Regions from separate parts of the Brevibacillus sp. FW306-2-1A-C05A genome, predicted to be linked through region 3. Evidence: riboswitches for the same ligand, from Rfam matches in the RefSeq annotation. Region 3 holds a riboswitch; each other region holds the start of a gene.
The links. Region 3 has a riboswitch for cyclic di-GMP ahead of AC3WJN_RS03745 (methyl-accepting chemotaxis protein). Riboswitches for the same ligand answer to the same signal wherever they lie in the genome.
Positions count from the first base shown of each region.

Region 1: another riboswitch for cyclic di-GMP. It lies ahead of AC3WJN_RS07305 (GNAT family N-acetyltransferase); the one in region 3 lies ahead of AC3WJN_RS03745 (methyl-accepting chemotaxis protein).
Region 2: another riboswitch for cyclic di-GMP. It lies ahead of AC3WJN_RS08885 (methyl-accepting chemotaxis protein); the one in region 3 lies ahead of AC3WJN_RS03745 (methyl-accepting chemotaxis protein).

Region 1 is NZ_JBYSWV010000007.1:1,207-11,686, forward strand. Features, by position in the region: gene AC3WJN_RS07295 (sensor domain-containing diguanylate cyclase) at 38-1,639, opposite strand; gene AC3WJN_RS07300 (methyl-accepting chemotaxis protein) at 1,859-3,322, opposite strand; gene AC3WJN_RS07305 (GNAT family N-acetyltransferase) at 3,324-3,872, opposite strand; cyclic di-GMP riboswitch class I at 4,034-4,117, opposite strand; gene AC3WJN_RS07310 (hypothetical protein) at 4,401-4,583, shown strand; gene AC3WJN_RS07315 (TrmB family transcriptional regulator) at 4,717-5,526, shown strand; gene AC3WJN_RS07320 (AzlC family ABC transporter permease) at 5,652-6,326, shown strand; gene AC3WJN_RS07325 (AzlD domain-containing protein) at 6,317-6,649, shown strand; gene AC3WJN_RS07330 (DNA alkylation repair protein) at 6,706-7,413, shown strand; gene AC3WJN_RS07335 (amino acid ABC transporter substrate-binding protein) at 7,638-8,414, shown strand; gene AC3WJN_RS07340 (amino acid ABC transporter permease) at 8,538-9,197, shown strand; gene AC3WJN_RS07345 (amino acid ABC transporter ATP-binding protein) at 9,212-9,958, shown strand; gene AC3WJN_RS07350 (KTSC domain-containing protein) at 10,017-10,283, opposite strand.
Region 2 is NZ_JBYSWV010000009.1:85,662-96,141, forward strand. Features, by position in the region: gene ilvC (ketol-acid reductoisomerase) at 1-526, opposite strand, end outside; gene ilvN (acetolactate synthase small subunit) at 584-1,090, opposite strand; gene ilvB (biosynthetic-type acetolactate synthase large subunit) at 1,092-2,828, opposite strand; gene sat (sulfate adenylyltransferase) at 3,434-4,585, opposite strand; gene AC3WJN_RS08855 (phosphoadenylyl-sulfate reductase) at 4,609-5,310, opposite strand; gene AC3WJN_RS08860 (hypothetical protein) at 5,470-5,700, opposite strand; gene rplT (50S ribosomal protein L20) at 5,974-6,333, opposite strand; gene rpmI (50S ribosomal protein L35) at 6,425-6,622, opposite strand; gene infC (translation initiation factor IF-3) at 6,653-7,156, opposite strand; gene moaA (GTP 3',8-cyclase MoaA) at 7,419-8,432, opposite strand; cyclic di-GMP riboswitch class II at 8,731-8,814, shown strand; gene AC3WJN_RS08885 (methyl-accepting chemotaxis protein) at 8,951-10,480, shown strand, end outside.
Region 3 is NZ_JBYSWV010000002.1:170,435-180,914, reverse strand. Features, by position in the region: gene AC3WJN_RS03750 (transporter substrate-binding domain-containing protein) at 1-45, opposite strand, end outside; gene AC3WJN_RS03745 (methyl-accepting chemotaxis protein) at 168-2,141, opposite strand; cyclic di-GMP riboswitch class I at 2,215-2,314, opposite strand; gene AC3WJN_RS03740 (formate--tetrahydrofolate ligase) at 2,529-4,181, opposite strand; gene AC3WJN_RS03735 (FAD-binding oxidoreductase) at 4,296-5,660, opposite strand; gene AC3WJN_RS03730 (TRAP transporter large permease) at 5,678-6,952, opposite strand; gene AC3WJN_RS03725 (TRAP transporter small permease) at 6,959-7,426, opposite strand; gene AC3WJN_RS03720 (TRAP transporter substrate-binding protein) at 7,490-8,560, opposite strand; gene AC3WJN_RS03715 (SDR family oxidoreductase) at 8,639-9,409, opposite strand; gene AC3WJN_RS03710 (aldehyde dehydrogenase family protein) at 9,406-10,480, opposite strand, start outside.

The DNA.
Region 1 (10,480 bases), on a different contig from region 3:
ACAGATGCAGTCGCCCTTTTCTCGCACAAAACTTTATTCAACAACCTTTCTCATTCGCAATTACAACCTTGTTCCTCCCAGACTCTTTCGCCTGGTACAAAGCCTGATCGGCCAGTTCGATGAGCTGTGTAGCGGAATCTCCGTGGAGCGGGCTGCTGACGATGCCGACCGATACGGTGATGGGCTGGCCCGTCGGATTTGTGCTGCTTTCCATCTGCGTTCGGATTTTTTCCGCGACGGACAAGGCTTCTGTGCTGGAAGCGCTGCGGAGCAGGGCGATGAATTCTTCGCCGCCGAAACGGCCGCAAATGTCGCTTTTTCGCACACAGCTTTTCATGATTTCCGCAAACTGCTTCAAGACTTCATCGCCGACCGGATGGCCGAAGGTGTCGTTGACGTGCTTGAAGTGATCGATGTCCAGCAGGAGGATGGAAAAGTTCTTTTTCTCTTTCGTCCACGTTTGCAAAATCTCTTCGACGGAACGGCGGTTCGCAAGCCCTGTGAGCACGTCGGTGGTTGCTTCGTGGGTCAAGCGGTCGGTTTTCTCTTTGATTTTTTTGGCCGCTGTCCGGAATGCTTTGGTCAATAAATCGGCCTCCCGGTTCCAATGGTGCTTGTCCGGGGGCAGCTCGACTCTTTCTGAGCCCATTTTGCTCATCAGATCGGCTAGGTGGACAAAAGGTCTGGCCAGCTTGTGGGCGAGCTGAATCACAATCAGAAGCAGGAACAGAGACGGAGGCAGCAAGTAGAGCAGCATCATTCGCACCTGGCTGTGCAGCTCGTTGTAAACGAGTTCCATCGGCGAAGTGACGATGACTCCCCAGCCGTTTGCCGGAACTTGCGCATACCCGGCCAGCAGGTGATCGCCGTTGATGCTCAACATCTGGTCGTAGCCGTTGTTGCCCGCGAGCAGCTTTCGTACGACGGGATTGGACTGGATGTTCTGGCCGATCTGCTGTTTGTCCGGATGGAACAGCAACTGTCCATTCGAGCCGACAATCGAATAAGACGAGCCGCTCGTATCTATCTCCGGGTTGCCGATAATCATGTTCAAAATGTTGTGATCCTGCAAATAGATCGTTCCCCCGACGAATCCGCGATACTGTCCGTCCTTGTCAAAGATCGGTTCGCTCATAAACAGCAGGAGGCGCTTGTACTTTTTGGAAATGTAGGGCGATGAGATGTAAGGCTTTTTCAATGCCAGTGCGTATTGCGCTTCCCTGGTCGTAAGCTTCTGTCCGACAGTGCCGAGCGATGGCGGGGACACACTGCGAACCGTTCCGGTTTCATCTACGACAGTAAGCGAGTTGAAGTAGTTGCCGCTTTTGCGAAGAATCTCCAGATGTTCGATGGCTTCTTGTTGCGTCCGTGAGGGATGGTCGATTAAAACGGTGGCGGAATAGCGCAGGCTGCTGCGCATGGATAGGAACAGGGAGTCGATCATTTGGCTCATTTTGCTTGCGCTCGAATAGTTAAGAGTGAGAGTCGTATCAATCAGCGACTTCTTTTTCGATTGATACGAGGCTACGAGAAGAATCGTCAGCGTCAACAGAATGGACAAGGAAACAAGACCCGTCAAAAGGGTAGTCAAACCAATCTTTTTCCCCTGGCTCGTTGGAAAACGATGAAAAACAGGCATATGGCTTAGGCCTCTCTTTGCGTTGGATCGATTCACGATGGAAGAGAACTGTAAAAATTCCATGTGTATTATAAGCGATACAGGCGGGACATGCTATGTAGAAAAATGAATTTTATAAAAAAATCTCGCCGATTCCACAATTATCCAGACATGCACGCAAAAAAACCGCCCTCTACAAAAGAGAGGGCAGTTGCATAAAAATCCAGCCAGCTTTGCTGCTTACGTATTCAAACCGCGAATTTGTTGCTCGATCTTTTCGAAGCCGCCGGATACTTTGACGATTTCCTCTTTTTGCTCGGAGACGAGCACGAGGACTTCTTCGAGGCTTTCCTTGTTTTTGTCGGTGATGTCTGCGTTGACCTCGACTTTGGCGTTGACTTCCTGAATCATGCTGTGGACGTGGACGATGAACTCTTGCAGATTTTTCGTTTTCTCGGCGAAGTTGTGCATGTAGTTGTCCACGTTCGTAAACATTTCCTGAACCTCCATGATCCCTTCGCTGTTTTTCTCAAACGACAGTTGGGACTCGGAGATCATGTCGGAGACGAGCTTCATTTTTTCGCGAATCGTCATCAACAAGGTAGAGATTGATTCGGAGGACAGCTTGGAAGATTCGGCCAGCTTGCGCACCTCGTCCGCTACGACGGCAAAGCCGCGACCATGCTCGCCTGCACGGGAAGCCTCGATGGTCGCATTGAGCGCCAGCAGGTTGGTCTGTGCCGAAATTTCCGAAATCGTTTGGATGATTTTTTCAATGGATTCCGTTTCTTTGTTCAGCTCTTGGATCAGCTTGTTCGTGCCTTGAATGTCCTTGATAAAGCGCTCGAAGTCGTTGCCGATGTTGCTGATGCGCTTGCTGCTTTCATTGGTCGCTTCTTTGGTCGATTCTACGTATTCGTGCATTTCGGTCACGGAGCGGGTCATGTCCTCTACCTGGAGGTTGGTCGTGCCCATCTCGCGGCGCAACTCGTTGGTGTTGTCGGTCTGGATCGAGAAGGAGCGCATGATCTCCTGAAGGGCAGCCACTGTCTCCACCGCGCGGACGTTGACGCCATCTGTAACCTTGTTCAAATTCTCCTGATATTCCTGGACGGAGTTGAGCGATTCGTTGATCTGGTCCAAAATGCGCTGCAGCGACTCTTTGGAGGCGATCGCTTGCTGCTTTTGCTCCTCGCTTTCCCGCTGCAGCTTGTTGTTGAAAACTGCGTGCATCATGCTTGTCGCCGATACGAAGCAGAAGGCCAGCAAGTAGTACATCAAATGAACAGGATCGGACGTGTAGAAAATCGCTTCGCCGTTCGTCAGGAAATAGTAGGTGACGATCCCCATGGCTGCGATGATGGTCAAGATGTTAATCAGTTTGTCCTGATAAATGCCCATGACCGCGACGAAGAACATGATCGTCATGATGTTGACCAGCCAAGGATCGAGTCCCACGATGACGAACATGAAAATGCCGATGACAGCGAAGTTGAAAAACTTCATGAAGGGAGCCATCTTGTCCCGCCAGGCTGGCCGGTTGGAAAGGTAGGCAAAAGGTGCGAGCACCCCGTACAAAATCCCCAGCACGGTTAAAACGAAGGAGAACGGAACCCCCATGATGAGGTTCACGATCTGGACGATGGTAATGATGCTCGCAAAAACAATGACCACCCAGTTATTTCTTCTTTGTAAGAGTTCCATGTCAGCTAACCTCAACTTTTATTTGTTTGCAAAGCTCTTGATACCAGGCAAATTCGGGCTTGTCCTTGTTCAAATAGGCTTCTTGCAGGTGGAAGACGGTCGGAATGGCATTCGCCCCTTTGTAGAAGACCATCTCTTTCACTTGCGTCGCTCTGACGTTGTATTTACGGTTAATCAACTGAAAAAAAGCCGGATCTGCCAAACCGACTGCATGCGTATATCCGTGTTTTTCTGCATAATCGATCATGAGGGCAACTCCCCATCGTCCCAGCTTTCCGCGGAACTTGGGCAAGACAGCGAAACTGTCCACTTCGACAACTTTCATATCGCTCGTCAAAACATCCTGAAACAAATTTTGCAGATAAGCAGAAGATTTTTCATGTGGTGTAAATTCAAAAGTCCCGCCTGGTTCGTCCTCATCCGACAACAAAAGATAGACGTCGGAACCATCTTTGGCGTATTCCATCTCGAAGCCCATTGAGGTCCAGACACTTTCCTTGATTTGATGGAAAAGAGCCAAAGATTGTGCTGAATCAACCAGTTTGTACATAATACTCCACTCCATTTTTCTCTCTCTTTGTTTTTTCATGTACAAGTCTAGTGTTGATCGATAAAATGGCGCCTCCTTTCTTCCATGTGAGCATAAAAAAGGCCATTCCCCATGCGGAAATAGCCCAAAGTCACCATCATCTTCCTGCTATGCTCATGATGTATGGCAACCCGGCTGTCATGGTCAAAGACTTTAGACCCGTGGTTTTGCGTCGCCACCTTTCGATGACTTTGCCTTTGTCATTCATTTGCGAAAAATGTATAGAAGTGTCGAATTATGCAAAATATAATCCAAGAGAAACAATCTTGTCAAGTTTTGGTAGGGTAAAGTAACCGATTGTTCATAAATAGTCCGCTCCAAATTGGTAGTTTGGACAGAGAAAGATGCGAGGAAAAACAGAGAAAAGATAGGAATATAGTCAGGTTGTGCCGGGACTTTTGCCAATGGCCGACTCAGCTACTTGCGCCTGGTGCGTAACAAAAATTTACCATCCGTCCGATAACTAGAAAGAACAGGAGGGATGCGAAAATGAGTCAGGCCAAAACGATTGAGTTTCACTTTTCCGGTGGCGAGCTGGTTAAGATCGAGACAACCGAGCCGGAAGAAATCATCCAAATGGTCGCCAACCAAAAGGATGGGTGGCTGCAATACGATGACATCGTGATTAATGTAAGAAACGTTTCTTACATTAAAGTGCGCGATCTCGCTTAGGCTGCTTGCTTGCCAAAAAGGCCCTCGTTCACGGAGGGTTTTTTTTATTTTCGCTTGTGCCGGGAAAAGCACATTGACAAAGGAACGAACCTGAACCTATAGTGAGTATAAAACTAACTACTAAGAGGTCGGGATGGAAGACATATACAAGGAATTGCAAAAGCTCGGATTTTCCCAGTACGAGTGCAAGGCTTACATCAGTCTGCTCAAGCACTCTCCGATCACCGGATACGAAATCAGCAAACGCTCTGGCGTGCCGCGCTCCATGATTTACGAAGTCGTGGGCAAGCTCGTTGACAAAGGGGCTGTTTACACCGTGCCTTCCGAGCCTGTCACGTATGCGCCGCTGCCAGCAAGAGAGCTGGTCCGCAGGCTGCGCGGGCAGTTCGAAGCGTCCTTCGACTATTTGGAAAAAAACTTGTCGGCCTTAGAGTCCGAGCAAGAGATCGACGTCATTCGGCGAATTAGCGGTGACGAGCTGGTGCTCATGGAAATGAGGCAAATGATCGAGCAGGCTGGCGAGGAAGTGTGGCTGTCGATCTGGGAGCCTCAGGTGCCTTTTATCCAGGAGGCGGTGGACAGACGAACCGAAGAAGGGATTTCCGTCTTTACCGTTTTGTTTGGACAGCAAGAGACGCGCGTAGGGACGACGTATCACCATGACTATATGGCGCCTGATGTGGCCGAGGAACGGATGGGCGGGCATCTTACAATCGTCGCGCGTGATCTGGAGGAAGTGCTGATCGCCAACTTCACGCCAAATACGGCTGCCTGGGCGGTCAAGACGAAGGATCCGGCGCTCGTTCTGGTCGCTGTCGAGTACATTCGCCACGATATTATGTTTGCGGAAGTGACAAAGGTGCTCGGCCCGGATAAGGTCGAAGCGCTCTGGCGCAGCAAGCCGGACTTGTACCAGGTGGTCACCGGGAAGAGATTCAAGTAAGCGGAGCGAAGCAGGAGGCAAGCGCGCAAGCCGGAGTGAAATAAAGAGAGAGTGAGGGAGAAGCAGTGGGGCGAGAACAACTGCAAGTAGAAGCATTGTCGAACGCGGGTGAGCAGGGAAGCTTCATGCAGGGGGTCAAGGATTGCATTCCAACCTTGCTCGGGTATTTGAGCATCGGGTTTGCGGCAGGTGTGCTGGAAAAGACCGCTGGGCTGAGCATCATGGAAATTGCCTTGATGAGCATTTTGCTGTACGCAGGCTCGGCGCAGTTTATTGCTGCGGGCATGATTGCCGCAGGAAGCTCGGCGATGGGAATTATCATTACGATTTTGTTTGTGAATTTGCGGCATATTTTGCTAAGCGCGGCTCTGTCGCCCTACTTCCGCCATCTGACGGCGTTTCGGAACATGCTCGTCGGTTCGCTTCTGACAGACGAGACGTTCGGGGTTGCGATCAACGAGGCGGCGAAGCGCAAGCAGATCGACGAAAAATGGATGCACGGTTTGAATGTGACGGCTTACCTGAACTGGATTGCGGCCAATTTGGCGGGAGCCTATTTCGGACAGTGGATCGCCAATCCCGAGCAGTTGGGCCTTGATTTCGCTCTGCCGGCGATGTTTATCGGCTTGCTGGTGCTGGCGATGATGAGCCGCAAGCAAATCCGGCTCGATATCGTCGTCGCCATCAGCGCAGTCGTCATTGCTGTAGGCGTGTCTGTCTTGTATCCGGGCAACCTTGGCGTCATCGTAGCTACGCTGTGCGCATCGACAATCGGGATGGTGATCGAAAGATGGAAGTGAGATGGGATATCTTCCTCATTATTGTAGGCAGTGCGCTGGTCACGTTTTTGCCGCGGGTGCTGCCCTTGATGGTGCTGTCGCGCATGGAGCTTCCCGCGTGGGGCGTCCGCTGGCTGCATTACGTGCCGATCGCGGTCATGGCTGCACTGGTCGGGCAGGAGCTGTTTTTGCAGGAGGGAAAGTTGTCGCTACTAGCCAATGTCGAGCTATTGGCGGCGATTCCGACGTTTCTGGTTGCGATCGTGACCCGCAGCCTGCTGGGCACGGTTGTCGTCGGGATGGTTTCGATCATGATCTTGCGCTACCTTTTCCCGCTCTTGTAGCAGGGAGAAAGCAGCCGGAAAATGGGTAAACTAGGAAAAAAGGGAGGCGGACGCGAATGACCGTGGAAGAAGTCATGCAACAGTTGGAAGCGTTGGGCACGGAGCAGACGAAGAAGACGTTCATGCGCCATGGTGCCAGGGAGCCGTTTTTTGGCGTGCGAATCGGCGACATGAAAAAGCTGGTGAAGGCAGTCAAGCGCGATCAAAAGCTGGTGCAAGCGTTGTACGAGACGGGCAATCACGACGCGATGTATTTGGCGGGCCTGGCGATCGACCCGCAGACGGTGACGAAGGAACAACTGCAAAGCTGGGTCAGGCAGGCGTACTGGTACATGCTGGCCGAGTACACGGTTGCGGGTGTTGCCGCCGAAAGCTCGTTCGCCCTGGAGCTGGTACGGGAGTGGATCGAAGCGGAGGAGGAGATGATTGCAGCTTGCGGCTGGAGCACGTACGCCAACTACTTGTCGATCACGCCTGACGAGCAGCTCGACCTGGCGGAAATCAGCGCCTTGCTTGCGCGGGTGAAGCAGACGATCCATCAGGAAAGAAACCGGGTACGCTATGTCATGAACCAGTTTGTCATCGCGGTTGGCGCGTCTGTCACGGAACTGCATGCGGAAGCGGTGCAGACAGCGGAAGCGATCGGAAAAGTCCAGGTGGATGTAGGCCAGACGGCGTGCAAGGTCCCGTTGGCGACGGAGTCTATCAAAAAAATCGAAGAGCGCGGCAAGATCGGACAAAAAAGAAAGACGTGCATCTGCTGATCGGCTGCAGGACGAAAGCGCCTGCAAGCCCGTCTCGCGCGCGAACAGGCAAAACGCTGGGGAATCCGGCGTTTTTTGTTTAGGAATGCTTTTCCTGTGCGCTTTTCTTTGCTAAAGTCTCGACTCTTTTTGGATGATGTGCTATCATGATACCTTGTTAACGTATTACCACTTTATCAGAGTAAAAACAAATAGAGACTAGCCGAACTAGGGGGAGAATCACGATGAAAAAATTTGCTTTGCTGTCACTGCTTTTCGGAGCTGTCTTTTCACTGGTAGTGGGCTGCTCCAGCGAGAAAACAGGCGCTGACGCCAATAAACTGATTATCGGAATCGACGACAAATTTGCGCCAATGGGCTTCCGCGATGAGAAAAACGAGCTGGTCGGCTTCGATATCGACTACGCTCGCGCCGCTGGCGAAAAGATGGGCAAGCAGGTCGAGTTTCAGCCTATCGACTGGGGTTCCAAAGAATCTGAATTGAACAGCGGCCGGATTGATCTGATCTGGAACGGATACACGATTACGGATGAGCGCAAACAAAAAGTGCTGTTCACGAAACCGTACTTGAAAAACGCGCAGGTCGTCGTGACGCTGGCCAATTCCGATATGACGAAGCTCGCGGATTTGTCTGGCAAAGTTGTCGGGCTGCAAAAGCTGTCCTCTGCCGCTGACGCTCTGAATGCAAGCGAGCTGAAAAACCAGGTGAAGACGATCACGGAGTTCCCGGACAACGTACTGGCTTTGAGCGACCTGAAAATCGGCCGCGTCGATGCCGTGGTCATCGACCAGGTCGTGGCGGATTACTACATGACCAAAGATCAGGGAACGTTCAAATTGTTGGACGAATCGTTGTCTCCTGAAGAGTACGGCGTAGGGGTGAAAAAAGGCAACGAAGCGCTGCTGAACGAGCTGCAAAAGGCGCTCGACGCGCTCAATCAGGATGGAACCGCCGCGAAAATCTCGGAAAAATGGTTTGGCGAGGATCGCGTATTGAAATAATGAAAGAAACGATGGCTTCGCCAGGAAGATGGGCGAAGCCACGCTTATGTCACGACGAAAAAACAAGGTCAGGCTCCTGCCAGGAAAGCCAAAGCCTGCCTAATCCACATAGGAGCATGAAATATGAGCGCAGACTACATCCTTTCGATTACAAAACCGATGCTGGAAGGAGCGCAGATGACGATCCTGCTGTTTTTGATCGCCATCGTGCTCTCGATCCCGTTGGGCTTTCTCATTACGTTAATGGCAAAAAGCAGCGTAAAGCCGCTGGCGTGGCTGGCACACACGTACGTGTACGTGATGCGCGGGACACCGCTGCTTTTGCAACTGCTGTTTATTTGCTTCGGGCTGCCGCTATTGCCCGGTATTGGCGAATATTTGGTGATGGATCGCTTTGTCGCTGCCTGCGTAGGCTTTGTGTTGAACTACGCGGCCTACTTTGCGGAAATTTTCCGGGGCGGGCTGTTGTCCATCGACAAAGGCCAGTACGAGGCGGCACAAGTGCTCGGCTTTAGCAAATGGCAGACGACGACCAAAATCATTTTGCCGCAAATGTTTCGCGTAGCGCTGCCCGCCGTGTCGAACGAATCGATCACGCTTGTGAAGGATACGGCGCTGCTCTATGCGGTCGCAGTGCCTGAGCTGTTGCATTACGCGCAAACGGCTGTGAACCGGGACTTTACGATCGTTCCCTTTTTTATCGCGGGCGTCATCTATTTGCTGATGACCCTCTTGTTGACTCTGTTCTTTAAATGGCTGGAAAAAAGATTTAAATTCGAATAAAGGACTGGCGTGAAATGGCGATCATTCAAGTAAGCAATCTGAAAAAATCGTTTGGCGAGCTGGAAGTTTTGAAAGATGTCTCGTTTGAGATTCAAAAGAACGATGTGGTCGCAGTGATTGGCCCGTCCGGTTCGGGAAAAAGCACGATGCTGCGCAGCCTGGTCTATCTGGAGCAGGTAAATGGCGGGAGCATCCGTGTCGCGGATGACTTTCTGGTGAAAGACGGCGTCTACAGCTCCAGCCAGCAGATCAAGCGGATCACGGGGAAGATGGGGATGGTGTTCCAGCACTTCAACTTGTTTCCGCATCTGACCGTGCGCGAAAATCTGGAGATTGCGCCGCAGGTGGTCAAGGGGGAGCCGGAAAACGTCATTCGCGCGCGAAGCGGGGAGTTGCTGGAGAAGGTCGGGCTATCAGACAAGGCAAACGTCTATCCCGCCAAGCTGTCAGGCGGCCAAAAGCAGCGCGTGGCGATTGCCAGAGCGCTCATGATGAACCCGGACATTTTGCTGTTCGACGAACCGACGTCTGCGCTCGATCCCGAACTGACGGGCGAAGTGCTCCAGGTCATCAAACAGCTTGCCTCCGAGCATATGACGATGATGGTGGTCACGCATGAGATGGGCTTTGCAAGAGAAGTAGCGAGCCGGATTATGTTTATGGATAATGGAGAATTTGTCGAGTCGGGAACGCCGGAAGAGCTGTTTACGAATGCGCAGCACGAGCGGACGCGCGCCTTTTTGCAGCGGGCGTTGAAATAACAAAGCAGCCCTCTGGAGGCTCCCGGAGGGCTGTTGCGTGCCCGGCCCACGGCTTGAATTACATGACCTGGTAGTGCAAATAGCGTTGGCTAATAAACGAGTGAAAATGCTCACTGAACGAATCGGCATTCAGGAAGGCGTTGTAGGCATAAGGGGAGACTTTGCAGTAGACAAATTCGCGGCCGTCGTGAAACTGGATGTAAAGGTGTTGCGACTCCAAGTCGTAGCGGGTGGCTTTGATGAGGTCGGAATCCAGTTGCTTGTACTTGGGCTCTTCTTCGGTCTTGTTTTTACGAGAAAACCATTGGCGAAAAAAAGATTTCACTTCGCGCCATACTCCTTTTTGTCTATTTCTCCGAGGCTTTTATTTTACTCAAAAACTTGTATTCGGAATATAAAAATAACGCACCGATGACAAAATGAGCCAAGAGAACCGTATGTAGAGCATAGTGTGGAAGGGTAGCAAGCATGTGTATTCCTCCTGTTTGAGAGAATGAAGTCACAAAATGAAAGGCGACTCGC
Region 2 (10,480 bases), on a different contig from region 3:
CTTTTGTGCAGCCGATTCCGCTGGAGTATGCGAGTGCGAGGTCTTTTGCATTGCCAGTCGCATCCTGGTAGATCGCGATCAGGCCAGGTACGCCAAAGCCTTCTTGGTACACGCGGCGCACGAGGTGACCCGGGCTTTTTGGCGCAGACATGATAACGTCTACGTCAGCAGGCGGCACGATTTGCGCGTAGTGGATGTTGAAGCCGTGGGAGAAGCAGAGTGCTGCGCCGGATTTCAGGTTTGGCGCGATCTCGTCGCGGTACACTTGCGCCTGGCGCTCGTCTGGCATGAGGATTTGCACCACGTCAGCGCGTTTGGTTGCTTCGGCCACTGTCAACACTTCGAAGCCGTCTTTTGCCGCTACGTCCCAAGACTTCCCTGGGCGCAGACCTACTACTACTTTATAGCCGCTGTCGCGCAGGTTTTGCGCTTGCGCATGGCCCTGGCTGCCGTAGCCGATGATGGCGATTGTTTTGCCGCGCAGTACCTCTTTGTTTACGTCTGCTTCATAATACATTTTTACCATTTGTGTAGCCTCCCTAAAATTATGTTTAGTTTGAATTCCTATTCTGAATTTTGCAATTTAAACCGTTGCTGCGGCTGTTGCTGGAACAATACTGCGCGCCATCGCTACTGATCCTGTTCTCGTCAGTTCGAGCACCCCGTAGCTTTGCAAAAGCACAAGCAGCGCGTCGATTTTTTCGGTGTCACCCGTTACTTGCACGATCAGCGAGGTAGGTCCCACATCGACGATCGCGGCGCGGAACGGCTCGACAATCCCGTTCAACTCGGCCAACTGGCTCGGTGATGCGCTCACCTTGATAAGCGCCAGCTCCCGGGAAACGTACGGGTTTTCGCTGAGGTTCGTCACCGAGATGACGTCGATCAGCTTTTGCAATTGCTTCATCAGTTGTTGAATCTGGCGGTCATCCGCTCCGGTGGTAATAATCATCCGGGACAGCCCTTGCTCCTCTGTTCCTCCCACCGTGATGCTGTCGATGTTGAAGCCGCGTTGCCCGAACAAGGTCGCGACTCGGGTCAATACGCCGGGGTGATCGTTGACGAGTACGGCGATCGTATGTGTTTGCATCCTAGTCGTCCCCCAATTCCATCTGATCTAATGTGTCGCCCGACGCTACCATCGGATACACGTTTTCTTCCTGCGCGACGCGGAAGTCCACGACGACTGGCCCATCATGGCGCAGCGCTTCGGCCCAAACGGCTTCTGCCTCTTGCGGAGTGGTGGCCCGCAAGCCTTTGACGCCGTACGCTTCCGCCAGCTTGACGAAATCCGGGCTGCACGTCAGGTCGATCTGGCTGTAGCGATTGTCGTAGAACAGCTCCTGCCATTGGCGAACCATCCCCAGGCACTGGTTGTTCACAATCGCGACCTTCACCGGAATGTTGTACTGGGAGACGATCGCCAGCTCCTGGTTGGTCATCTGGAAGCCGCCGTCGCCCACTACGGCGATTACCGTGCGATCCGGGTGCGCGATCTGTGCGCCAATCGCTGCCGGGAAGCCAAAGCCCATCGTGCCGAGGCCGCCGGAAGAGATAAAGGAGCGCGGGTGCTTGAACTTGTAGTATTGTGCTGTCCACATCTGGTGCTGTCCAACGTCTGTCGTGACGATCGCTTCCCCATCTGTGGAGCTGTACAGAAGCTCAATGACCGCTTGCGGCTTCAGTACGTCGCCGTCTTTTTTGTACTTGTACGGATACTGTGCCTGCCATTCCCTCAACTGGCTGATCCACGCCTCGGAATCGCATTTGCGGGCAACCGGAATCGCTTTGGCCAGGGTGCTTTTCACATCGCCTGCCACAGTGACGGCTGTCTCGACGTTTTTCCCCAGCTCGGCAGGGTCGATGTCGACGTGGACGATGCGGGCTTTCGGAGCAAACTCCTTGGTGCGTCCCATCGTGATCCGGTCATCGAAGCGAGCGCCGAGGCCGATGACACAGTCCGCATTGAGCAGCGCCTGGTTGGCTGTGTAGCTGCCGTGCATGCCCGGCATGGCGAGCGCCAATTCGTGCGTGCCCGGGAAACCGCCCAGCCCCATGAACGTGTTGATAACCGGGATGCGCGTCTTCTCCGCAAAAGCGAGCAGCTCTGCTTCGGCTTTTGCGGCGATGATGCCGCCGCCTGCCAAAATGACCGGGCGCTTCGCTTCGCCAATCGCGTCAACAAATGTCTGCACCTCTTCGTCTGTCGGCACGAGCGTGTCGCGGTAGCCGCGAATCTCGACCTTGTCGGGATAAGTGAACGGCGCCTTCGCGTTGGCCACATCTTTTGGAATGTCGATGAGGACCGGGCCCGGACGACCTGTAGAAGCGATGTGGAACGCTTCCTTCACGATGCGCGGAAGCTCGCGGACATCGCGGACGAAGTAGCTGTGCTTCGTAATCGGGATGGTGATTCCGGTAATGTTCGCTTCCTGGAACGCGTCGGTTCCGATCAGCGACTGGGCTACGTTTCCGGTGATGCACACCAGCGGAACCGAGTCCATCTGGGCTGTCGCAATTCCGGTTACGAGGTTGGTCGCCCCCGGACCGGAAGTGGCGATGCATACGCCCGGTTTGCCAGTAGCGCGGGCGTATCCGTCTGCTGCGTGGATCGCGCCCTGCTCATGGCGAGTCAGGATGTGCTTGAAGTAGCTCCCGTACAAGGAATCGTAGATCGGGAGCACCGCTCCGCCTGGGTAGCCGAAAATGTATTCGACTTCCTCCAGGATCAGACAGCGCAGAAGCGTTTCTGCTCCTGTCACTTCCTCCCCGAACTGAATCGGTGGAATGCCGTTCTTTTTCTGCAATTCGGCCATTTCAACACTCATTTTCCTCTCCTCCTCCCACTTCTTAAAGCAGCTATAAAAAATACCTATGGACACATAGAAAAACCCTTTCGCCCCGACACGGTTCGGTTTCCATGTCTTTTGGGGCGAAAGGGTTCGCGGTACCACCCAACTTTATCGGCGCCTCGCGGTCAGCCGATCTCAGCCAGTCACAGCAAATGCGGACTGTAACACGCTAACGGGTGTCAATCGGTTTTCCCTACTTTTTGCACGAGGCAAATTTCAGCAAAACAGCTCAGAGGTGAGCAATGCAGCGTACCCTATGCCCGTTCTCAGCAACCAGGGCTCTCTGTAAAAGGGGAGACGCGCACCATCCTCGTCATAGCCTGCTATTATAACAATATTTCTAATATTGTTGTTGTCAGAAAATAAAGTGTTACGTCTGATTATAGCTAGGCACTTTGGGGGTGTCAACGAAAACAAAAAGATTTTACTATACTTTCGTCCGAACGGATGCTCAGTAGAAAATGCCGGAACGGCGCGGTTTTTGCGTGAAAGCGGATACATTTTCTTTCGGCTTGTCCCCTTTCTCGGGCAAGGAAACGGACCGGCAATGCCCGCCCTTCCCTTTTGTTCGCAAACTTGTTTTACAGATTGTCGCGAAGTCCCTCGATCAAAATTTGCGCCACCTCGGGACGGGTAAATTCCGGCGGCGGGGTCTGGCCGCTGCGCAAAAGCGCGCGCACTTTTGTCCCGGACAGCGTCAGATGCTCGCTTGCAGCGTGTGGGCACGTCTTGGCCGTCGCCATTCCTTGGCAGGCTGTGCAATAAAAGCTGTGCTCATAAAACAGCAACTGGATGCCCAGCTCCTCTGGCGCAAATGCAGAGAAGATGTGCTGCGCGTCGTATGTCCCGTAGTAATCGCCCACGCCCGCGTGATCGCGGCCTACGATGAAGTGCGTGCAGCCGTAGTTTTTGCGGACGAGCGCGTGGAATACCGCTTCTCTCGGACCTGCGTAGCGCATCGCCGCCGGGAAGGCCGCGAGCAGCACGCGCTCTTTCGGGTAGTAGTTTTCCAGCAGGGCGAGGTAGCTTTTCATCCGCACTTGCGCGGGGATGTCATCTGACTTGGTTTCCCCCATCAGCGGGTTGAGAAAAAGCCCGTCGACGATTTCCATTGCCGCCTTTTGAATGTATTCGTGCGCCCGGTGGACGGGATTGCGCGTCTGGAAGCCGACGACGCTCTTCCAGCCGTTTTGGGAAAAAAGCTCTCTCGTCTCGCGCGGCGTCAAATAATATTCGGCAAACCGCTCGGGCTGCGGCCGCTTGAGCACATGCACCGGACCGCCCACGTACAGCCCCGGTTTTTCCATCAGCTTTTTCACTCCCGGATGCGCCCGGTCCGCTGTCCGAAACACTTGTCTTGCCTCCCGGGCTTTATCGGGCTGGTAGAGGCTTTGCACCTGGAGTATGGCGTAGTCTTCGCCATCTTCGCCGCGCAGCCATACCGCATCCCCCGGCTCGATGTCCGCGTGCTCGGCCGCATCGACTGCCAGCGTCACGGGCAGCGGCCAAACCGTCCCGTCTGCGAGCCGCATCCGCTCCACGACGGAATGGTAGTCGTCCTCGCAAAGAAAGCCTGTCAGCGGGGAAAAGGCGCCAATGGCGAGGCAGTCTATGTCAGACAACGTCCATTGATCGACCACGATTGCTTTTTTGCCAGCGGCTCTGGTTATCGCTTCCGGCTGACTTTCCAGCCGTTCAATCAGCGTCCCACCGTGTGGCGAGATCGTATGCATAGCGTGTCCTCCCTTTTGTTCCCTTACTTGTGCAGGCCGCATTCGGTCTTGTCAAAGCCGGCCCAGCGGCCCGCGCGCGGGTCCTGCCCTGACTGGACAGGCCGGGTGCAAACACTGCAGCCAATACTTGGATAATTGCGGTCATGCAAAGGGTTGTAGGGGACATCGTTCGCGTGTATATATGCCCACACCTGGTCCATCGTCCAGTCCGCGAGCGGGTTGAACTTCACCAGCTTGAATTTATCGTCCCATTCCACTTTTTTCGCATTGGCGCGGGTAGGCGCCTGATCGCGGCGAATGCCGGTAATCCAGGCGTCGTAGCCGGACAGCACCCGTGTCAAAGGCTCTACTTTGCGGATTTGGCAGCACAGATTCGGGTCTGTCTCCCACAATTTGTCTCCGTGGCTCTTCTCCTGCTCAGCCAGAGTCATCTGGGGCAGCACCTGGATAAATTTCGTCTGGTACCGCTCCTCCAGCTTGTCGCGCGTCTCGTACGTCTCGGGAAAATGTTTGTTCGTATCGAGATAAAAAACAGGTATCGTCGGGGCCAGTTTGTGCAGCATGTCGATCAGCACGACATCCTCGGCACCGAAGCTTGAGGCGAGGACGAGGTTGCCTGCGAAGTGTTCCACCGCCAGAACAAGCACATCCTGCGGGGATTTGGCTTCCATCCGGTACGCCCACACTTGCAGCTCTTCGTCCGCCATCCTCTGGCGATTGCTCATCAGCGAAACTCCTTTCCTGCTAGGATTCCCCCACCATCATATGTCGGGAGGCAGGAAGTGGCGATTCGTCCTGCTGACAAAACTGCCGCGACGGCACCGAAAGAAACGAAAAGAGCGACCAGACCTGTAGCCCGATCGCTCCTCGCGGATTGCTCCCTCTTATTTTTTGTCAGAGTCACTGTTTGCTGCCGGGAAAATAAACGAACTGCCTGTCGGAATCGTGTTGAGATTCGCCTGGTCTACATTTTGTGCCGCCGGTGCTCCTGTGATGAAGACGACGGGTGCTACGTAGGCATCATCCTTTTCTTTGGCGAACGCTCCCGGAACGAACAGCGCCGAACAGACCACCGCAGTTGCACCCATCATTACCATCCACTTTTGTTTTTTCATCTCTACTCTCTCCTATCCAATGTTTTCCTTTGACGCTTTTTATTGTACGGCAGGGAGCCATCCTCTCGACACGGACGGGAGATTGTTTTTTGCTCCAACCTGAGACGGAGCCGCCTCTACGCCCGTTGTCCATTTTCTTTAAAAAAACGATGGCGTTTCCTTGCTGCCCTTGCGCTTTTCGGATGTTCATTCATAGGGGAGAGCCTCTCCGACAAGCAAAAAAAGCCGACCTTCCCCACCAGGAAAGATCGGCTTTGCTTTTTGCGTATGTGCTTACGCGTTCAGTTTGCCTTTTGCAACTGCTGCCAGTTCGTTGAACGCAGCTTTGTCGTTCACAGCCAGGTCAGCCAGCATTTTGCGGTTCACTTCGATGCCAGCCACTTTCAGGCCGTGCATCAGACGGCTGTAGGACAGACCGTTCAGGCGAGCTTGCGCGTTGATACGGGTGATCCACAGTTTGCGGAAGTCGCGTTTCTTTTGACGACGATCGCGGTATGCATAAAGCAGGGATTTCATTACTTGCGCATTAGCGGATTTAAACAGGCGATGTTTGGAACCGAAGTATCCTTTCGCCAGCTTCAGGATTTTCTTATGACGACGGCGTGTAACAATGCCACCTTTTACTCTTGGCATACTAAACTCCTCCTGGTCTTTCCAGCATGGCGGCCTACTGCTAGGCGCTTAGGGAGCTCATGCTGCGTAATGTGTGTAATGATGCGAAAACTTACAGGTAAGTGAGCATTTGCTCCATGCGTTTTTGATCGCCTTTGGAAACGAGTGCAGCTTTGCGCAGGTGGCGCTTTTGCTTAGTCGTTTTGTTGGCGAACATGTGGTTACCAAATGCGCGGTCGCGCTTCAATTGGCCGCTTCCAGTCTTTTTGAAACGTTTTGCAGCAGCCTTGTTGGTTTTCATTTTAGGCATCTGAAAAGTCCTCCTGTCTAAACTACTATCTTACTTTTCCGCTTTCGGAGCCAGAATCATAATCATGCTGCGGCCCTCGATCTTCGGTTTACGCTCAGGCGTAGCGAGATCTTCACACTGAGCAGCTACACGCTCCATAACGCCAAGCCCGATTTCGGAGTGGGTGATTTCACGTCCACGGAAACGGATCGTACACTTCACCTTGTGGTGATCCTCCAAGAACTTGCGGACGTTGCGAAGCTTGGTTTGAAAATCGTGTTCTTCGATGTTAGAAGAAAAACGCACTTCTTTCAGCTCGATGATCTTCTGGTTTTTCCGTGCTTCTTTCTCCTTTTTCGCCTGCTCGTACTTGAACTTTCCGTAGTCCATGATACGGCATACAGGCGGTTTGGCTGTCGGAGCAACGTTTACCAGATCCAGTTCGGCTTCCTGGGCAATGCGCAACGCTTCCCTGAAGGGTACGACTCCCAATTGGCTCCCGTCAGCGCCGATCAAACGGACTTCACGGGCACGGATCGCTTCGTTGATTAACATTTGATCCTTGCTAATACTTGCCACCTCCGTCAATTTCGAGAAGGAACAAAAATGTGCGAACGCATCTGCGCCCGCACATATCTCACCTAAGCAATTTCATCAGATCCAAGGATCTTTGCATAAGAGTTACCTGTCAACAGTCGTGTCGGACGTCGACCCAGGTGAGAAGCTGGGCGCCTCTGCTTGTTCTCGAAGTATGAAGTGTTTATACACGCAACTTATAATACAAGGTAGAGTTGTCTTTGTCAAGGCTTATCGCTTTTTATCCTCCGATGTGGGACATTTCCACCTTCGGACGCTTTTGCAGCCCCGGCGTTTCGTCCAGCCGTTCTTCCGAATAGCGCTCGTCGCGCTTTTCCCAGATCGCGCGAATCTGCTCCTGGATTTCTTCGTCGCTTCGCCCGCTGCGCAGCGGCTCGCGCAAGTCATAGCCGGCGGAGGCGAACAGGCAGTTGTACATTTTCCCCTCTGCCGACAGCCGCGCCCGCGTACAGGTAGAGCAAAAGGCTTGTGTCACCGACGAGATCAGCCCAATCTCCTGATCGCTCCCCTCGTAGCGGTAGCGCGAAGCGACCTCGCCGAAGTAGTTCGCCTCGACCGGGACGAGCGGCATTTCTGCGTCGATCATCCGGACGATTTCGCTGGAAGGCACGACCTGATCGAGCTTCCAGCCGTTGCTGTTGCCTACGTCCATGAACTCAATGAAGCGCAGCGTATGGCCTTGCTCGCGGAAATAACGGGCCATCGGCAAAATGTCCTGGTCGTTGACACCGCGCTGGACGACCATGTTGATTTTCACCCCGAGTCCCGCTTCCGCCGCCGCGCGAATCCCGTCGAGCACAGCATCCACCGGATAGCCTCTGCCGTTTAACATGCCAAACCGCTCGTTGTCCAGGCTGTCGAGGCTGACGGTGACGCGATCAAGCCCGGCTTCCTTCAAAGCCTGGGCATGGCGGGCGAGCAGCGAGCCATTGGTCGTCATGGCGATATCGTGAACGTCCTCTATTTTTCGAATCATTCGTATTAATTCAGGCAAATCCCTGCGCACGAGCGGTTCTCCGCCCGTAATCCGGATTTTCCGCACGCCGAGCGCTGTGAATATTTGGGTCAAGCGGGTAATTTCTTCAAATGACAGCAGTTTGTGCTGCGGCAAAAATTCAAACTCCGGCCCGAAAATTTCAGCCGGCATACAGTACCGGCAACGAAAATTGCATTTGTCTGTCACGGAAATGCGCAGATCACGGAGAGGACGCTTTCGTGTGTCACGTACTTGCATCTGCTCTAGCACTGGTGGTCACCCTCCTTTTCCTGGCTGAGCCTGGCATGCCACTCTATCTCCAGTTTGTCTCGTATTGATGTCCAACATGCGATTCCGGCTTTTTATTAGCGTACCATATTCCGCCTGCGAACGGCTCCTGTTCCTGCACTTTTCGCTGTTGCAAAAGCGGTCGCAAGCCGATGAAAATCGGAAAAATGACCCGGTGCACGCCAATGTGCAAACCGTTTTTTTTGACTATTCCCTTTTGTATAAACATAGGATAATATGACTATATATTATGCTCTATATATTCCTCTTCAATAAGGAAAGCGAAGATCAGCCGTTTGTATGTGGGCACTTGAATGGCTGGGAGCGAGTAGTGCAACCGACCCTATTTTCGTTGTAGGGTCGGTTTATTTTATCCCAGAACAAAGGCCTTGTCCACTGCTCAGAAACGGCAAGCTGCAGCAATGGCAATCGCCCCCTCTTTCTCAATTTTTGAGTAAAACAATAAAATGTAAAATTCGGAGGTCTGCATGCAATTTTTTGCAAAGAAAGCAAAGCCATGGAATGAGTATGTGAAAGCTTCCCACGCAACTGACATTACCGAAGTGGGCGAACGCGTGAAAGAGCGCCTGTCTTTTTTGGGCGTGGATCAGGATACATTGGCGCACGTCAAAGAGGCTGCTACCACGCTTTACCCCTTTAAAGCAGAGATCGTATCCAAGTTTTACCAGTCGATCACTAACGTTCCCCACCTCCAGAAGATCATCCTCGACAACTCCAGCCTGGAGCGGTTGAAAAAAACTTTGGAGGTCCACCTGGAGCAGTTTCTCACAGCAGAAGTCAACCATGAGTACGTGAAAACGAGAATTGTCATCGGGCAAGTTCACAGCCGCATTCATCTGACAGCCGATCATTTTATTTCTGCACACCATCTGCTGATTCAGATCATGACCACGATTTTGATGGAAAAATGGAGCAATCAGCCGCATCAGATGATGAAAATGGTCACCGCTGTGCAAAAATTGGCAGCATTCGATCAGCAACTGATTGTGGAAGTGTATATGGAAGAGACGTTCAAATCGTTTTTGTTCGGCATCTCCGGCATGCTCAACCATATGACCCAGCTCGACACGACGAAGCAGCTTATCTCGGGAATGGACGAGCAGATCGAGGAAAGCCACAGCGTCACCGCCGCAACGGAAGAAATGAGCGCCTCGATTCAGGAAGTCGCCAACCACGCGGTCAAAGTCGCGGAAGGGACAGACGAAGCGGTGCAATCCGCTGAACAGAGCAAACAGATCATCAATGCCGCTCTCGGCGACATCCGCCAGGTGGGCCACGTCTTTGTCGAGGTCATGAGCAGGGTAAACCAGCTCAATCAGGAGATTCATCAGACACAGGACGTCATCCGCATCATTCGGGAAATCGCCGAGCAGACCAACCTGCTCGCGCTGAACGCCAGTATCGAGGCCGCCCGGGCCGGAGAGCAAGGGCGCGGCTTTGCAGTCGTAGCCACTGAGGTGCGCAAGCTGGCCGAGCATACAAAAGAACAGATCAGCCGGATCACAGACAACATGGAGTCGCTGCAACAAGTTTCGAAGCGAGTGACGGAGCAGATGGACAGCACGAGCAAGCTGGTGGAGCGCAGCGTCGGGGAAGCCCAGTTCGCCGATGTCGCCCTGAACAAGATTGTGTCCACCATGCAGGAAATCAGCCAATCCACCTCGCAAATTGCCGCCATGACCGAGGAACAGGCTTCTTCTGTCACGGATATCGCCCACCGCAACTCCACGATTTTTGACCTGAGCACACATTCGCAGCAAATCGCCAAAGACACCGCGCAAATCATTCTCGAACTGAGCCGGAAAATGGATGAGTACCGCAAGACGTTCTTTACGATCAATGTCAAATTGAGCTACAAAGACATCGTGCGCGTGGCCAAAACGGATCATTTGCTGTGGAAATGGAAAATTTACAACATGTTCCTTGGTTTGGAAAACCTGGTCGCCGCAGAAATGGCCTCGCACCATCACTGCCGACTGGGGACGTGGTACTACAGC
Region 3 (10,480 bases):
TGCAGCGAGCGCGCTCGCCATCATTCTTTTTGTCCACTTTTTCATTAGATTCTTCTCCTCCCGATTGTCGATCAGTCTGTCTCATGCCCATCTGCTGTTTCGAGCTGTCTCATCCCTTACATGGCATCCCCCCTTTAACCAGGGACGGGCTTTAGCCTTACAAGGTCTTACAAGGTGAACTTGCCTACGCCCTGCTGCAACTCCTCCGTGACCGTGTTCAACTGCTCGACCGAACGGGCAATGTCCTGAATGGCTTGCAACTGTTCGGCCGTGGCCTCCACGACCTTCTGCGCGTCTTCCGAGGCAAGCTTGGCAATGTTGTACATTTCGTCGACCGAGGCGCTCACCTGCTCAGAGCCTGCAGACATTTCCTCCGATGCCGCCGACACCTCCAAAATATGGGCGGCAACATTGCGCGACGATTCCAAAATATGCGCGAAAATATCCCGCACCTCTTCGATCATCGAAATGCCTTCCTGCGCCTCGCGATTGCCGGTGTTCATCACTTCTACCGCGTGGCGGGTATCCTGCTGGATTTCCCCGATCAGCGCCGCGATTTTCGCAGCCGACTCCTCGGATTGATGCGCCAGATTTTTCACTTCTCCCGCCACGACGGCAAAGCCGCGGCCGTGCTCGCCAGCCCGCGCTGCCTCAATCGACGCGTTGAGCGCAAGCAGGTTGATTTGCGAGGTTAACTGGCTGATCGTATCGAGAATCCCTTCGATCTCCTTGGATCGGCTGTTCAAGCGCTCAATGGCTTCAGCCGCTCTGGTCGTGCCCTCTCCGATGCTGCCCATTTGCCGGACGGCCTGCTCGACGACTGCTGCGCCTTGCTCGGCCTGATCCGATGCCTCGCGCGCCGCTTCGGACACATGCGCGGATGTCTCTGCAATTTTCACAATCCCCGCCGCCATGTCATTCATGGACAAGGCGACGTCCTTGGAGCTGGTAGCCTGTGCCTCGGCCCCGCTGGCAATCTGGTTGATTGACGTCCCGATCCGGTTTACGTTTTCGGTCGCGTGTTCAATTCCTGCCGACACTTCATGCGTAAAGCGCAGCACCTGCTCCGACGATTGCGACACGCCTTCGATCAAGCCTTTCAAGTGCGAGACGGTCTGGTTGAAGTCGCGGGAAAGCACTGCGATCTCATCTTTTCCGGCCACCGTGACCGTCTCTGTGAGATTGCCCTGGGCGACGACATTGACGGCCTGGTTCAGACGCTGGATCGGTCGAACCAAACGAACCGACAGCCAGTACACGAAAATGATGCCCACCGCCAGAACGACCAAGGAAATAGCCAGCAGCTTGATCGACAGTTCGTTGACCGGAGCGTGCAGGTCTTTGGCCGGAGCAGTGATGAACACTCCCCAGTTCAATCTGGTCGAAGCGTAGGAGGCGAATTGCGCCGCTTGTCCCTCTTCGTATTGAATGATTCCGCGACCGCCCTGTGCCGTTGCTTCAAAGGCGGTTTTCAACTCAGGAATATTGCTGTCGAGCACCGACTGCTTCAAAATGACTTCGCTGTTCGGATGCCAAATATACGTTCCTTTTTTGCTCACCAAAAAGGCATAACCGCTATGTCCGAACTTCTCCTCGGAAACGGTCTTCTGAATCTCGTTGATCGGAATGGTCGAACCGACATAGCCGTATTGGCGATTGTCCTTCATCAGCGGAACGATGATCGTCACGATGTAGTTGCCTGTCCGCTGCGACACGACCGGCTCGGAAACGATGATTTTCCCCTCGCCTCGTCCTGCCTCCTGAAAATGCGGACGATCAGACGGGTTCGTCTCCTCGCCCTTGAAGTTGATGACTTTTTTGCCGCTCAGGTCATAGGAAAAGAAAAACGTCTCAAACTCGGGGTTTTTCTTCTGCGCCTCCTGAATCAGCTTCAAGTCATGGTCGAAATTGTTGTCGGCGGAAATCATCTCTCCGATCGTTTCAACAATTCCGATTTTTTCTTGGAAAAAGCTGTCGATTCTGATGGAAAGATTGCTGGCCGTAAGTTCCGCTTCTTTGTCCAGGCTGGACGACAGCAACTGCGACGAGCTGTAGTAGCTGGCACCGCAGACCGTACCCAAGCTGACAATCAAGAGCAGGCACATGACGACGATTAGCTTTTTCTTCAAACTGGATTCCATCTCACGCTGTACCTCCTATCTTTTTTTGGCAACAAAAAAGACTGCCACCCGGACAGCCTTCTTACGTGTACGGCATGGCAACCCGGCTATCGTAGCAGCAGAAGATGCGCTCTGCTTGCCTTAGACCCGTGGCTTTGCGTCCCTGCCTTTCAACAGGTTTGCCTTTGTCATTTTTTGTCGTTTTATCTGTATAAAAATACTATAGCACAACATCGGAAAAATGTGGGTTAACTTTAAAATAATGGCTTGGATTTTTTTCCACACAAAATCTATACCCAAATTGTTTGACAAGTAAACTACTTTCTGCGAAATAATTGCGAAAAAATCGTAAAAAGTCTGACAGCTTGTTGTTGGTGTCAGCCTGTCGTCCACTTTTGACTTCTTCGTTTAGCTCAGCCCTTCCACGTGCCCGTGCTCATCCACATACAGCGATTCGGCCGCAGGTTTCTTCGGGAGTCCCGGCATCGTCACCAGGCTTCCGGTCAAGGCGACGATGAAGCCTGCTCCTGCCGAAATCCGCACTTCGCTCACCTGAATGGTAAAACCGACAGGGGCGCCAAGCTGATCGGCCCGATCTGTAAAGGAGTACGGCGTCTTCGCCATGCACACAGGCAGATGGGACAGCCCCATTTCCTCTACCTTCTGGATCGTTTTTGTCGCCAGCGGCGAAAAGACTACCCCGGAGCCGCGGTAAATTTCTTTGACCACCGTCTCAATCTTTTCCTTCACGCCGAGGTCTTCTTCGTACAAAAAGCGGAATTGCCCAGGGCGCTCTGCCGCGCGCGTCACTTTTTCCGCCAGTTCGATTGCGCCTTCTCCGCCTTCTGCCCACGCCTTGGACAGCGCCGCCTCGGCACCTGCCTCCTGGCACAGCGCCATGACTGCGTCGATCTCCGCTTGGGTATCAGTGGCAAAATGGTTGATCGCTACAACCGCCGGCACGCCGAACTTCTGCAAGTTTTCCAGATGGCGACGCACGTTGGCGAAGCCTTTTTCCAATGCGGCGAGGTTTTCTTCGGCCAAATCCGGCACTTTGATTCCGGCGTTGTACTTCAAGGAACGCACGGTAATGACCACGACTGCTGCCGATGGCGTCAGCCCGGCTTTTCTGCACTTGATGTCAAAAAACTTCTCCGCGCCCAGGTCAGCGCCGAAGCCCGCTTCCGTTACGACGTAGTCGGCCAGCTTCAAGGCTGTCTTCGTGCCGATCACGCTGCTGCATCCGTGCGCGATATTCGCAAACGGACCACCGTGGACGATGACTGGCGTGCCCTCAATCGTTTGCACGAGGTTTGGCTTGATCGCTTCCTTGAGCAGTACGCACATCGCCTCGACCGCATTGATTTCTTCCGCCCGGACTGGCTTGTCTTCAAAATCGTAGCCGATGATGATGTGGTTCAGCCGCTCGCGCAAGTCGGCGAGGTTCTCGCTCAGGCACAAAATCGCCATGATTTCCGATGCGGTCGTAATCATGAAGCCGTCTTCGCGCGTCATGCCGTTGCCGTCTCCCAGCCCGACCACGATATTTCTGAGCGCGCGGTCGTTCATGTCCATCGCCCGTTTCCAGACGATTTTTTTCGGATTGATGCCCCGCGGATTGCCGTGGAAAATATGGTTGTCGATCATCGCCGCAAGCAAATTGTGCGCCGCGGTAATGGCGTGAATGTCGCCAGTAAAATGCAGATTGATTTCATCCGCAGGGAGGATTTGCGCCTTGCCGCTTCCGGTAGCTCCTCCTTTTATCCCCATGCACGGGCCAAGGGACGGCTCGCGGAGCGCTGCAATCGTCCTTTTTCCAAGCAGATTGAGCGACTGCGACAAACCAATCGTGGTCAGCGTCTTGCCTGCTCCTGCCGGATTGGGATTCATCGCGGTAACGAGAATCAGCTTGCCATCAGGTCGGTCTTTTATTTTATCCCACAGCTCATCAGAGATTTTTGCCTTATACTTTCCGTAAAGCTCCAGATCCTGTTCATCGATACCTGCTGCCTTGGCAATCTCAACAATCGACTTCATACCTGCCTCCCTGCCTTGCGAAATGTTTATTTACCAATCTTCTACATTCCACATTGCAGTTTGTTCTCCTTTCCGGCGCTCCACTTTTCGCAAAAAGAAAACCTGCATTCTGTTGCGCATTCAGAATGCAGGCTGTCATTATTTGTCGAATATTTTTCCCGGGTTCAAAATGCCGTTCGGATCGAGGACTTGCTTCATCGACCGCATCACGTCCAGCGCCGCTCCGTGCTCCTTGCGCTGGTATTTGACCTTGCCGACTCCGACGCCGTGCTCTCCGGTGCACGTCCCGCCTCTGCCGAGCGCGTACTCTACCAGATGCGCATTCAGCGCCTCGGCGCGCGCCATTTCCTCGGGATCATGGACGTCTATCATCACAATCGCGTGGTAGTTTCCGTCGCCCACATGCCCTAGTACGGCTCCGTCCAGACCCGAGCGGTCAATAGCCTGTCGGGCGTCGACCACTGCTCCGGCCAGTTCGGAAAACGGCACGCATACGTCTGTCACCATCATCTTTTTCCCTGGCGACTTATGCACGAAGGCGTAGGCCAGATTGTGGCGGGCATCCCAGAGCACAGCCCGCGCCTTGGAATCGGTCTCGAACAAAAACTGCGTGCAGCCGTGCTCGGTCGCGATCGTCTGGGCAAACTCGATGTCGTGCGCCAAGCTCTGCTCGCTGCCGTGAAACTCGATAAAAAGCGTCGGGTTTTCCGGGTAGCTCGTCTCTTTGTACAAATTCACCTGGCGAATGGAGCGCTCGTCAACCAGTTCGATCCGCGCCACCTGAATCCCGGCTCCGAGAATATCGACGACAGTATCTACCGCGTCCTGAACTGTCGGGAAGCTGGCCCGCGCTGCCATCGTCACCTCCGGAATCCCGTACACGCGCAGCGTCAGCTCGGTGAACACGCCCAATGTCCCTTCCGAGCCGACGAACATTCCGGTCAGGTGATACCCGGACGAAGACTTGGCTGTCATGCTGCCCGTATGGATGATACGGCCATCGGCCAGCACCACTTCCAGATCGCGAACCTGATCGCGCATCACTCCGTAGCGTACCGAGGTCGTTCCGCTCGCATTGGTGGCCGCCATGCCGCCCAGCGTCGCGTCAGCCCCAGGGTCCACGGAAAAAAACAAGCCGTGCTTTTTCAGCTCGCGATTTAGCTGGGTGCGCGTCACGCCTGGCTGCACCCGCACGAGAAAATCTTGCGGCCGCACCTCCAGCACCTGGTTCATCAGCGAAAAGTCCATGCTGATGCCACCCGCGTACGGAATCGCGTGCCCTTCCAGGCTGGTGCCCAGTCCAAACGGCGTCACCGCAATCCGCTTTTCATTGGCCAGCTTCAGGATTGCGCTGACCTCTGCCGCCGTCTGCGGAAACACGACTACGTCCGGCAAATGCGGCGTGTGATACGATTCGTCATGGCTGTGGTGCACAAGAACGGTCGGGTTGGTCGTCACCCTGTCTTCTCCTAGCAGACTCACTAATTGCTGTTGATAGTCCACGCATACTCTCTCCTTCGCTACTTGCTCAGATTGACGAGGAACAGGCTGATTTCCGGAATGTACGTAATCAGCATCAAATCTACACATAACAGGATCAGAAACGGAATGGCTGCCTTCTCAATTTCTGTATTCGACAGCTTGGCAATATTTCCCGCTACCAACAGATTAATTCCGACCGGAGGAGTCAACATGCCAATGGCCGAGTTGACGACCATGATAACGCCGAACAGGACGGGATCAATCCCCAGTGTGTGAATGATCGGCAACAGAATCGGAGTCAGGAGAATGATGGTCACTGCCGTCTCCATGAACGTACCGAGAATCAGGAGCAGTATATTGATAATCAACAGCGTAATGATCGTGCTATCCGTAATCCCCAGCATGAACTGCGCGATCTCCTGGGGAATGTTTTCTCTCGTCATCAAAAACCCGAACGCGTTGGCGGTCGCAATAATCAGCATGATGACAGCCGTCATGCTGGCTGCGCTGTTGAAAATTTCGCCCAGGTCCCGCCACTTGATCTCCCGGTAAACGAACAGGCCGACGACAAGCCCGTACACGACCGCCACGACCGCAGCTTCCGTCGATGTAAAGACGCCGCCGTAAATCCCGCCCAGAATAATGACTGGCATGAGAATCGCCAAAATCGCATCTTTGAACGCCTGCCAGATTTCTTTTGCCGAATGCTTTTCTCCGCCGCCCCAGCCCTGCTTTTTGCTGACCCAGTACGCGTAGATGATGAGCGAGATCGCGACAAGAATGCCCGGGCCGATGCCCGCGATGAACAGATCGTTAATCGACGTGCTCGCTGCCACTCCGTACAGCACCATCGGCACGCTGGGAGGAATCATGACGCCAATCGTTCCGCCTGCTGCGTGCAGCGCCGAGGAAAAGCGCACATCGTACCCTTTTTTAACCATGTGCGGAATCAGAATGCCCCCTACAGCAGCCGTCGTCGCAGCCGACGAGCCCGAGATCGCGGCGAAAAAGGTGCACCCGAGAACCGCCACGATAGCCAGTCCGCCGGGCAAATTGCCGACGATCGTATTGGCAAAGCGAATCAGCCTTGCCGAGATCCCGCCCGTTTCCATCAGCTTGCCCGCCAGCAGAAAAAACGGAATCGCCATGAGCGGGAACGAATCAGTTCCGTTAAACATTTTTTGAATGACGACCAAAAGCGGAATATTTCCTTCGACTATAAAGGCCACGACTACCGACAGCCCCAACGCAACCGCAATCGGGACGTTAATGATTAAAAGCACAAGCAGCGTCAAAAACAATATCGTGCCCACGATGGCTCACTCCTTCCCGGTAATGTCTTTCCATGTCACATGAATCACGTTCATGATGAGCAGAACACCGCTGATAGGTATCACCATGTAGACATAGCCCATGGGAATGAGCAGGGTGGGTGATTTTTGAACCATGCTTCTGGCAGACAGCAGATAGCCTTGCTGAACCATCACGAGAAAAAAGAAAAGGCTGCACAGAGCCGCCACGATCAACACGACCTTATTCATGAATGGCGACAAATGCTTTTGGATGTATTCGGTACCGATATGGGCCTTGATCGCCATGGCATAAGCGGAGCCGAGAAAAGTAATCCAGATCAAAAGATAGCGCGCCAGCTCCTCTGTCCAGGCCAGCGGCTGGTCAAGGAAAAAGCGGAAAAGGACTTGCAGGAAGACGGCGACGACCATCACGGCCAGCAAGGCAATAATGACGAGACGCAGAGCGCTGTTTAGTTTGGATATGAGATTGCTCACACAGTTTCTCCTTTCGCGGAAAAGGGGGGAGAAAAGCCGCCTGGCCCCTCTCCCTTTTGCCGTTTATTTCGTGTTGACGATTTCATCCACCAGCTCTTTGCCAAACTGGTCGGAAAACTTGTCGTACACAGGCTTCATGGCCTCGCGGAAAGCCTGCTTGTCGACGTCCTCTGTCACGACAACCCCTTTTGCCTTGAGGTTGGCAATCGCTTCTTCCTCCATCTTAATCATCAGCTCACGCTCGTACTGCCCGGCTTTTTTCGCTTCTTCCGCAATCAGTTGCTGAACGTCTGCGGGAAGTTTGTCCCACACCGGCTTGCTGAACAAAATCATCGCCGCGGAGTACACGTGCCCGGTCAGCGACATGTGCGTTTGCTTCGAATCGTACAGCTTGTAGGTCTGTGCGACGATCGCCGGATTTTCCTGCGCGTCTACCACTCCTTGCTGCAAAGCGGTCAACGCCTCTGTCCATGCCATCGGCGTCGGCTTGGCGCCCAGCGTCTCGAAGGCAGCGAGGTGAATCGGATTTTCCTGGGTGCGAATCTTCATGCCGGAGACGTCCTCCGGCTTCTTGATGTCTTTCGTTCCGTTCGTGATGTGGCGGAAACCGTTTTCAGCCCAAGCCAGGCCAACGAGGTTGGCGCTTTCCAAGTTTTTCAGCATCTCTTCTCCGACTTTTCCATCGAGCACCTTGTACGCTTGCTCGCGGCTCTCAAACAGGAAAGGCAGGTCGAGCACGCCCAGCTTGGCATAAAAATTCGTGACAGGCGCGGTTGACGTAATCGACATATCTGCCGTTCCAAACGTCAGTGCCTCTGTCAGCTCCCGCTCGGCCCCGAGTTGGCTCAATGGATACACCTCGATTTTCACTTTTCCGTTCGAACGCTTGTCTACATCCTCGGCCATCTTTTTCAGCGCCAGATGGTACGGGTGATCTTCGGTCAAGGAGTGCCCCGCCTTGAAGACATAGCTTTGCCCGTCGCTCGACGGCGCTCCCGTTTGCGCGGCTGGCTGTCCCCCGCCTTGTCCGGAAGGCTGGGCGGCCTGTTGACCGCCTCCGCCTCCGCATGCCGCCAGTAATAACGAAACAGACATGATGCCAGATAGCACGAAACTCCACTTCTTTCGAGACATATTGCAATACCCCCTATTTGTGTTTGTTTGTTTTTAATTTATTTAATAATATGAAAATTCCGCTCATTTGACTAGCTACTAGATTCCTCTTCCACCGTCCACATTCATGACCTCGCCCGTCACGATTTTCGACAGATCAGATGCCAGGTACAGGGCGGCTTGCGCGATATCCTCCGGCTGAATCAGCTCCCCCAGCGGAACGCTACTGATGAAAATATCTTTTTTCCCGGCTTCTACCTCTGCTTCGTCCCCGTTGATGAATTTGCCCAGCATCGGCGTCTCGGCCGGGCCCGGATTGATGACATTGACCCGGATGTGATGAGGGGCCAGCTCGATCGCCAAAGCCTTGCTCAGCATGATCGCCGCTCCTTTGGAGGCGCAGTAGGCGTTGAGGCCAGGCCGCGCGCGAATCCCGGCAATCGAGGCGATGTTGATGATGCTTCCTTTGTTTTTCGCTTTCATATGCGGAACCGCATGCCTGGTCGTCAAATAGATCGATTTGGTATTGACGGACATGATCCGATCCCATTGGGCGAGCGTCAGCTCCTCGATAGGGGTGAACGCCTGTGGCACTCCGGCGCAATTGACCAGCACATCGGGCGCTCCGTAGACATCGAGCGTTTCCCGGACGAGCGCGGCTACGCTCTCATCGTCAGCTACATCGGCTTGCACCGCGTGGCCGCTTCCTTCCGGCAATTCGGCGACCACCTGCAAAGCGGCTTCTTCGTTTAGATCAGCGAGGATGACATTGGCTCCTTCTGCGGCAAACAGCTTGGCGATCGCTTTTCCCATCCCTGACCCGGCACCTGTTACCAGCGCGGTTTTTCCTTGCAGCAGTTGTCCGTTCATAGATTAATCACCACCATTCTTTCGTCGGTCATTTCTTCTACGGCGTAGCGCGGGCCTTCCTTGCCCAGTCCGCTGTTTTTCACGCCGCCATACGGCATGACGTCGTTGCGGTAGGTCGAGACGTCGTTGATGACGACACCGCCGTATTCCAAGGTACGCGCCGCTTTCATCGCGACATTCAGATCGCGGGTGAAAATTCCCGCCTGCAAGCCGTACTCCGAATCGTTGGCCTGGGCAAAAGCGTCCTCCAGATCGCTGTACGGAATGATCGTCACGACAGGAGCAAACACTTCCCGGCACACGACCTTCATCTCCGGCTTCGTATTGACGAGCACCGCCGGATAGAAAAGAGCGCCTTCCCGTTTGACTGGCAAAAGCGACTGCGCCCCCTGGCTGATCGCTTCCTGCACCCATTCCTCCGTGCGTTTGGCTTCTTTTTCGCTAATCATCGGCCCTACGTCTGTTTCCGGGTCTTCCGGATTGCCTACTTTCAACTGCTTGACGTGCGCGATGTACAGCTCGCTGAACTTTTCCACCACGTCCTCGTGTACGTAAATGCGCTGCACGGCGATGCACGCCTGGCCTGCGTTATGAAAGCTGCGCGCGGCTGTCTGACGGGCCGCCAGCTCCAGGTCTGCATCGTGGTGTACGAGATTGGGCGAGTTGTTGCCAAGCTCCAGCGCCACTGGACGCATGCCGCTGCGCTCCTTGATATGGCGGCCCACCTCGCCCGACCCGGTGAAGGTGTACATGGCGATGCGTTCCTCATCCAGCAGCCATTCTCCCACCTCGCTGCCTGCGCCTGTCACGATGTTCACATACCCTTTGGGCAGGCCCGCTTCCTCCAATACGTCCAGCAAAAGAAAGGTCGCGATCGGCGTGACCGTCGCCGGCTTGACTACCAACGTATTTCCCGCGGCGAGCGCCGGAGCGATCTTGTGCGTGCTGAGCAAAAGCGGGTAGTTGAACGGAGTAATCGCTCCGATGACGCCTTTAGGTACGCGGATCGTAAAGCCCAGGCGATTTTCCGAGCCTTCCGTCGATTGCAGCGGAATCATTTCGCCGTGAATT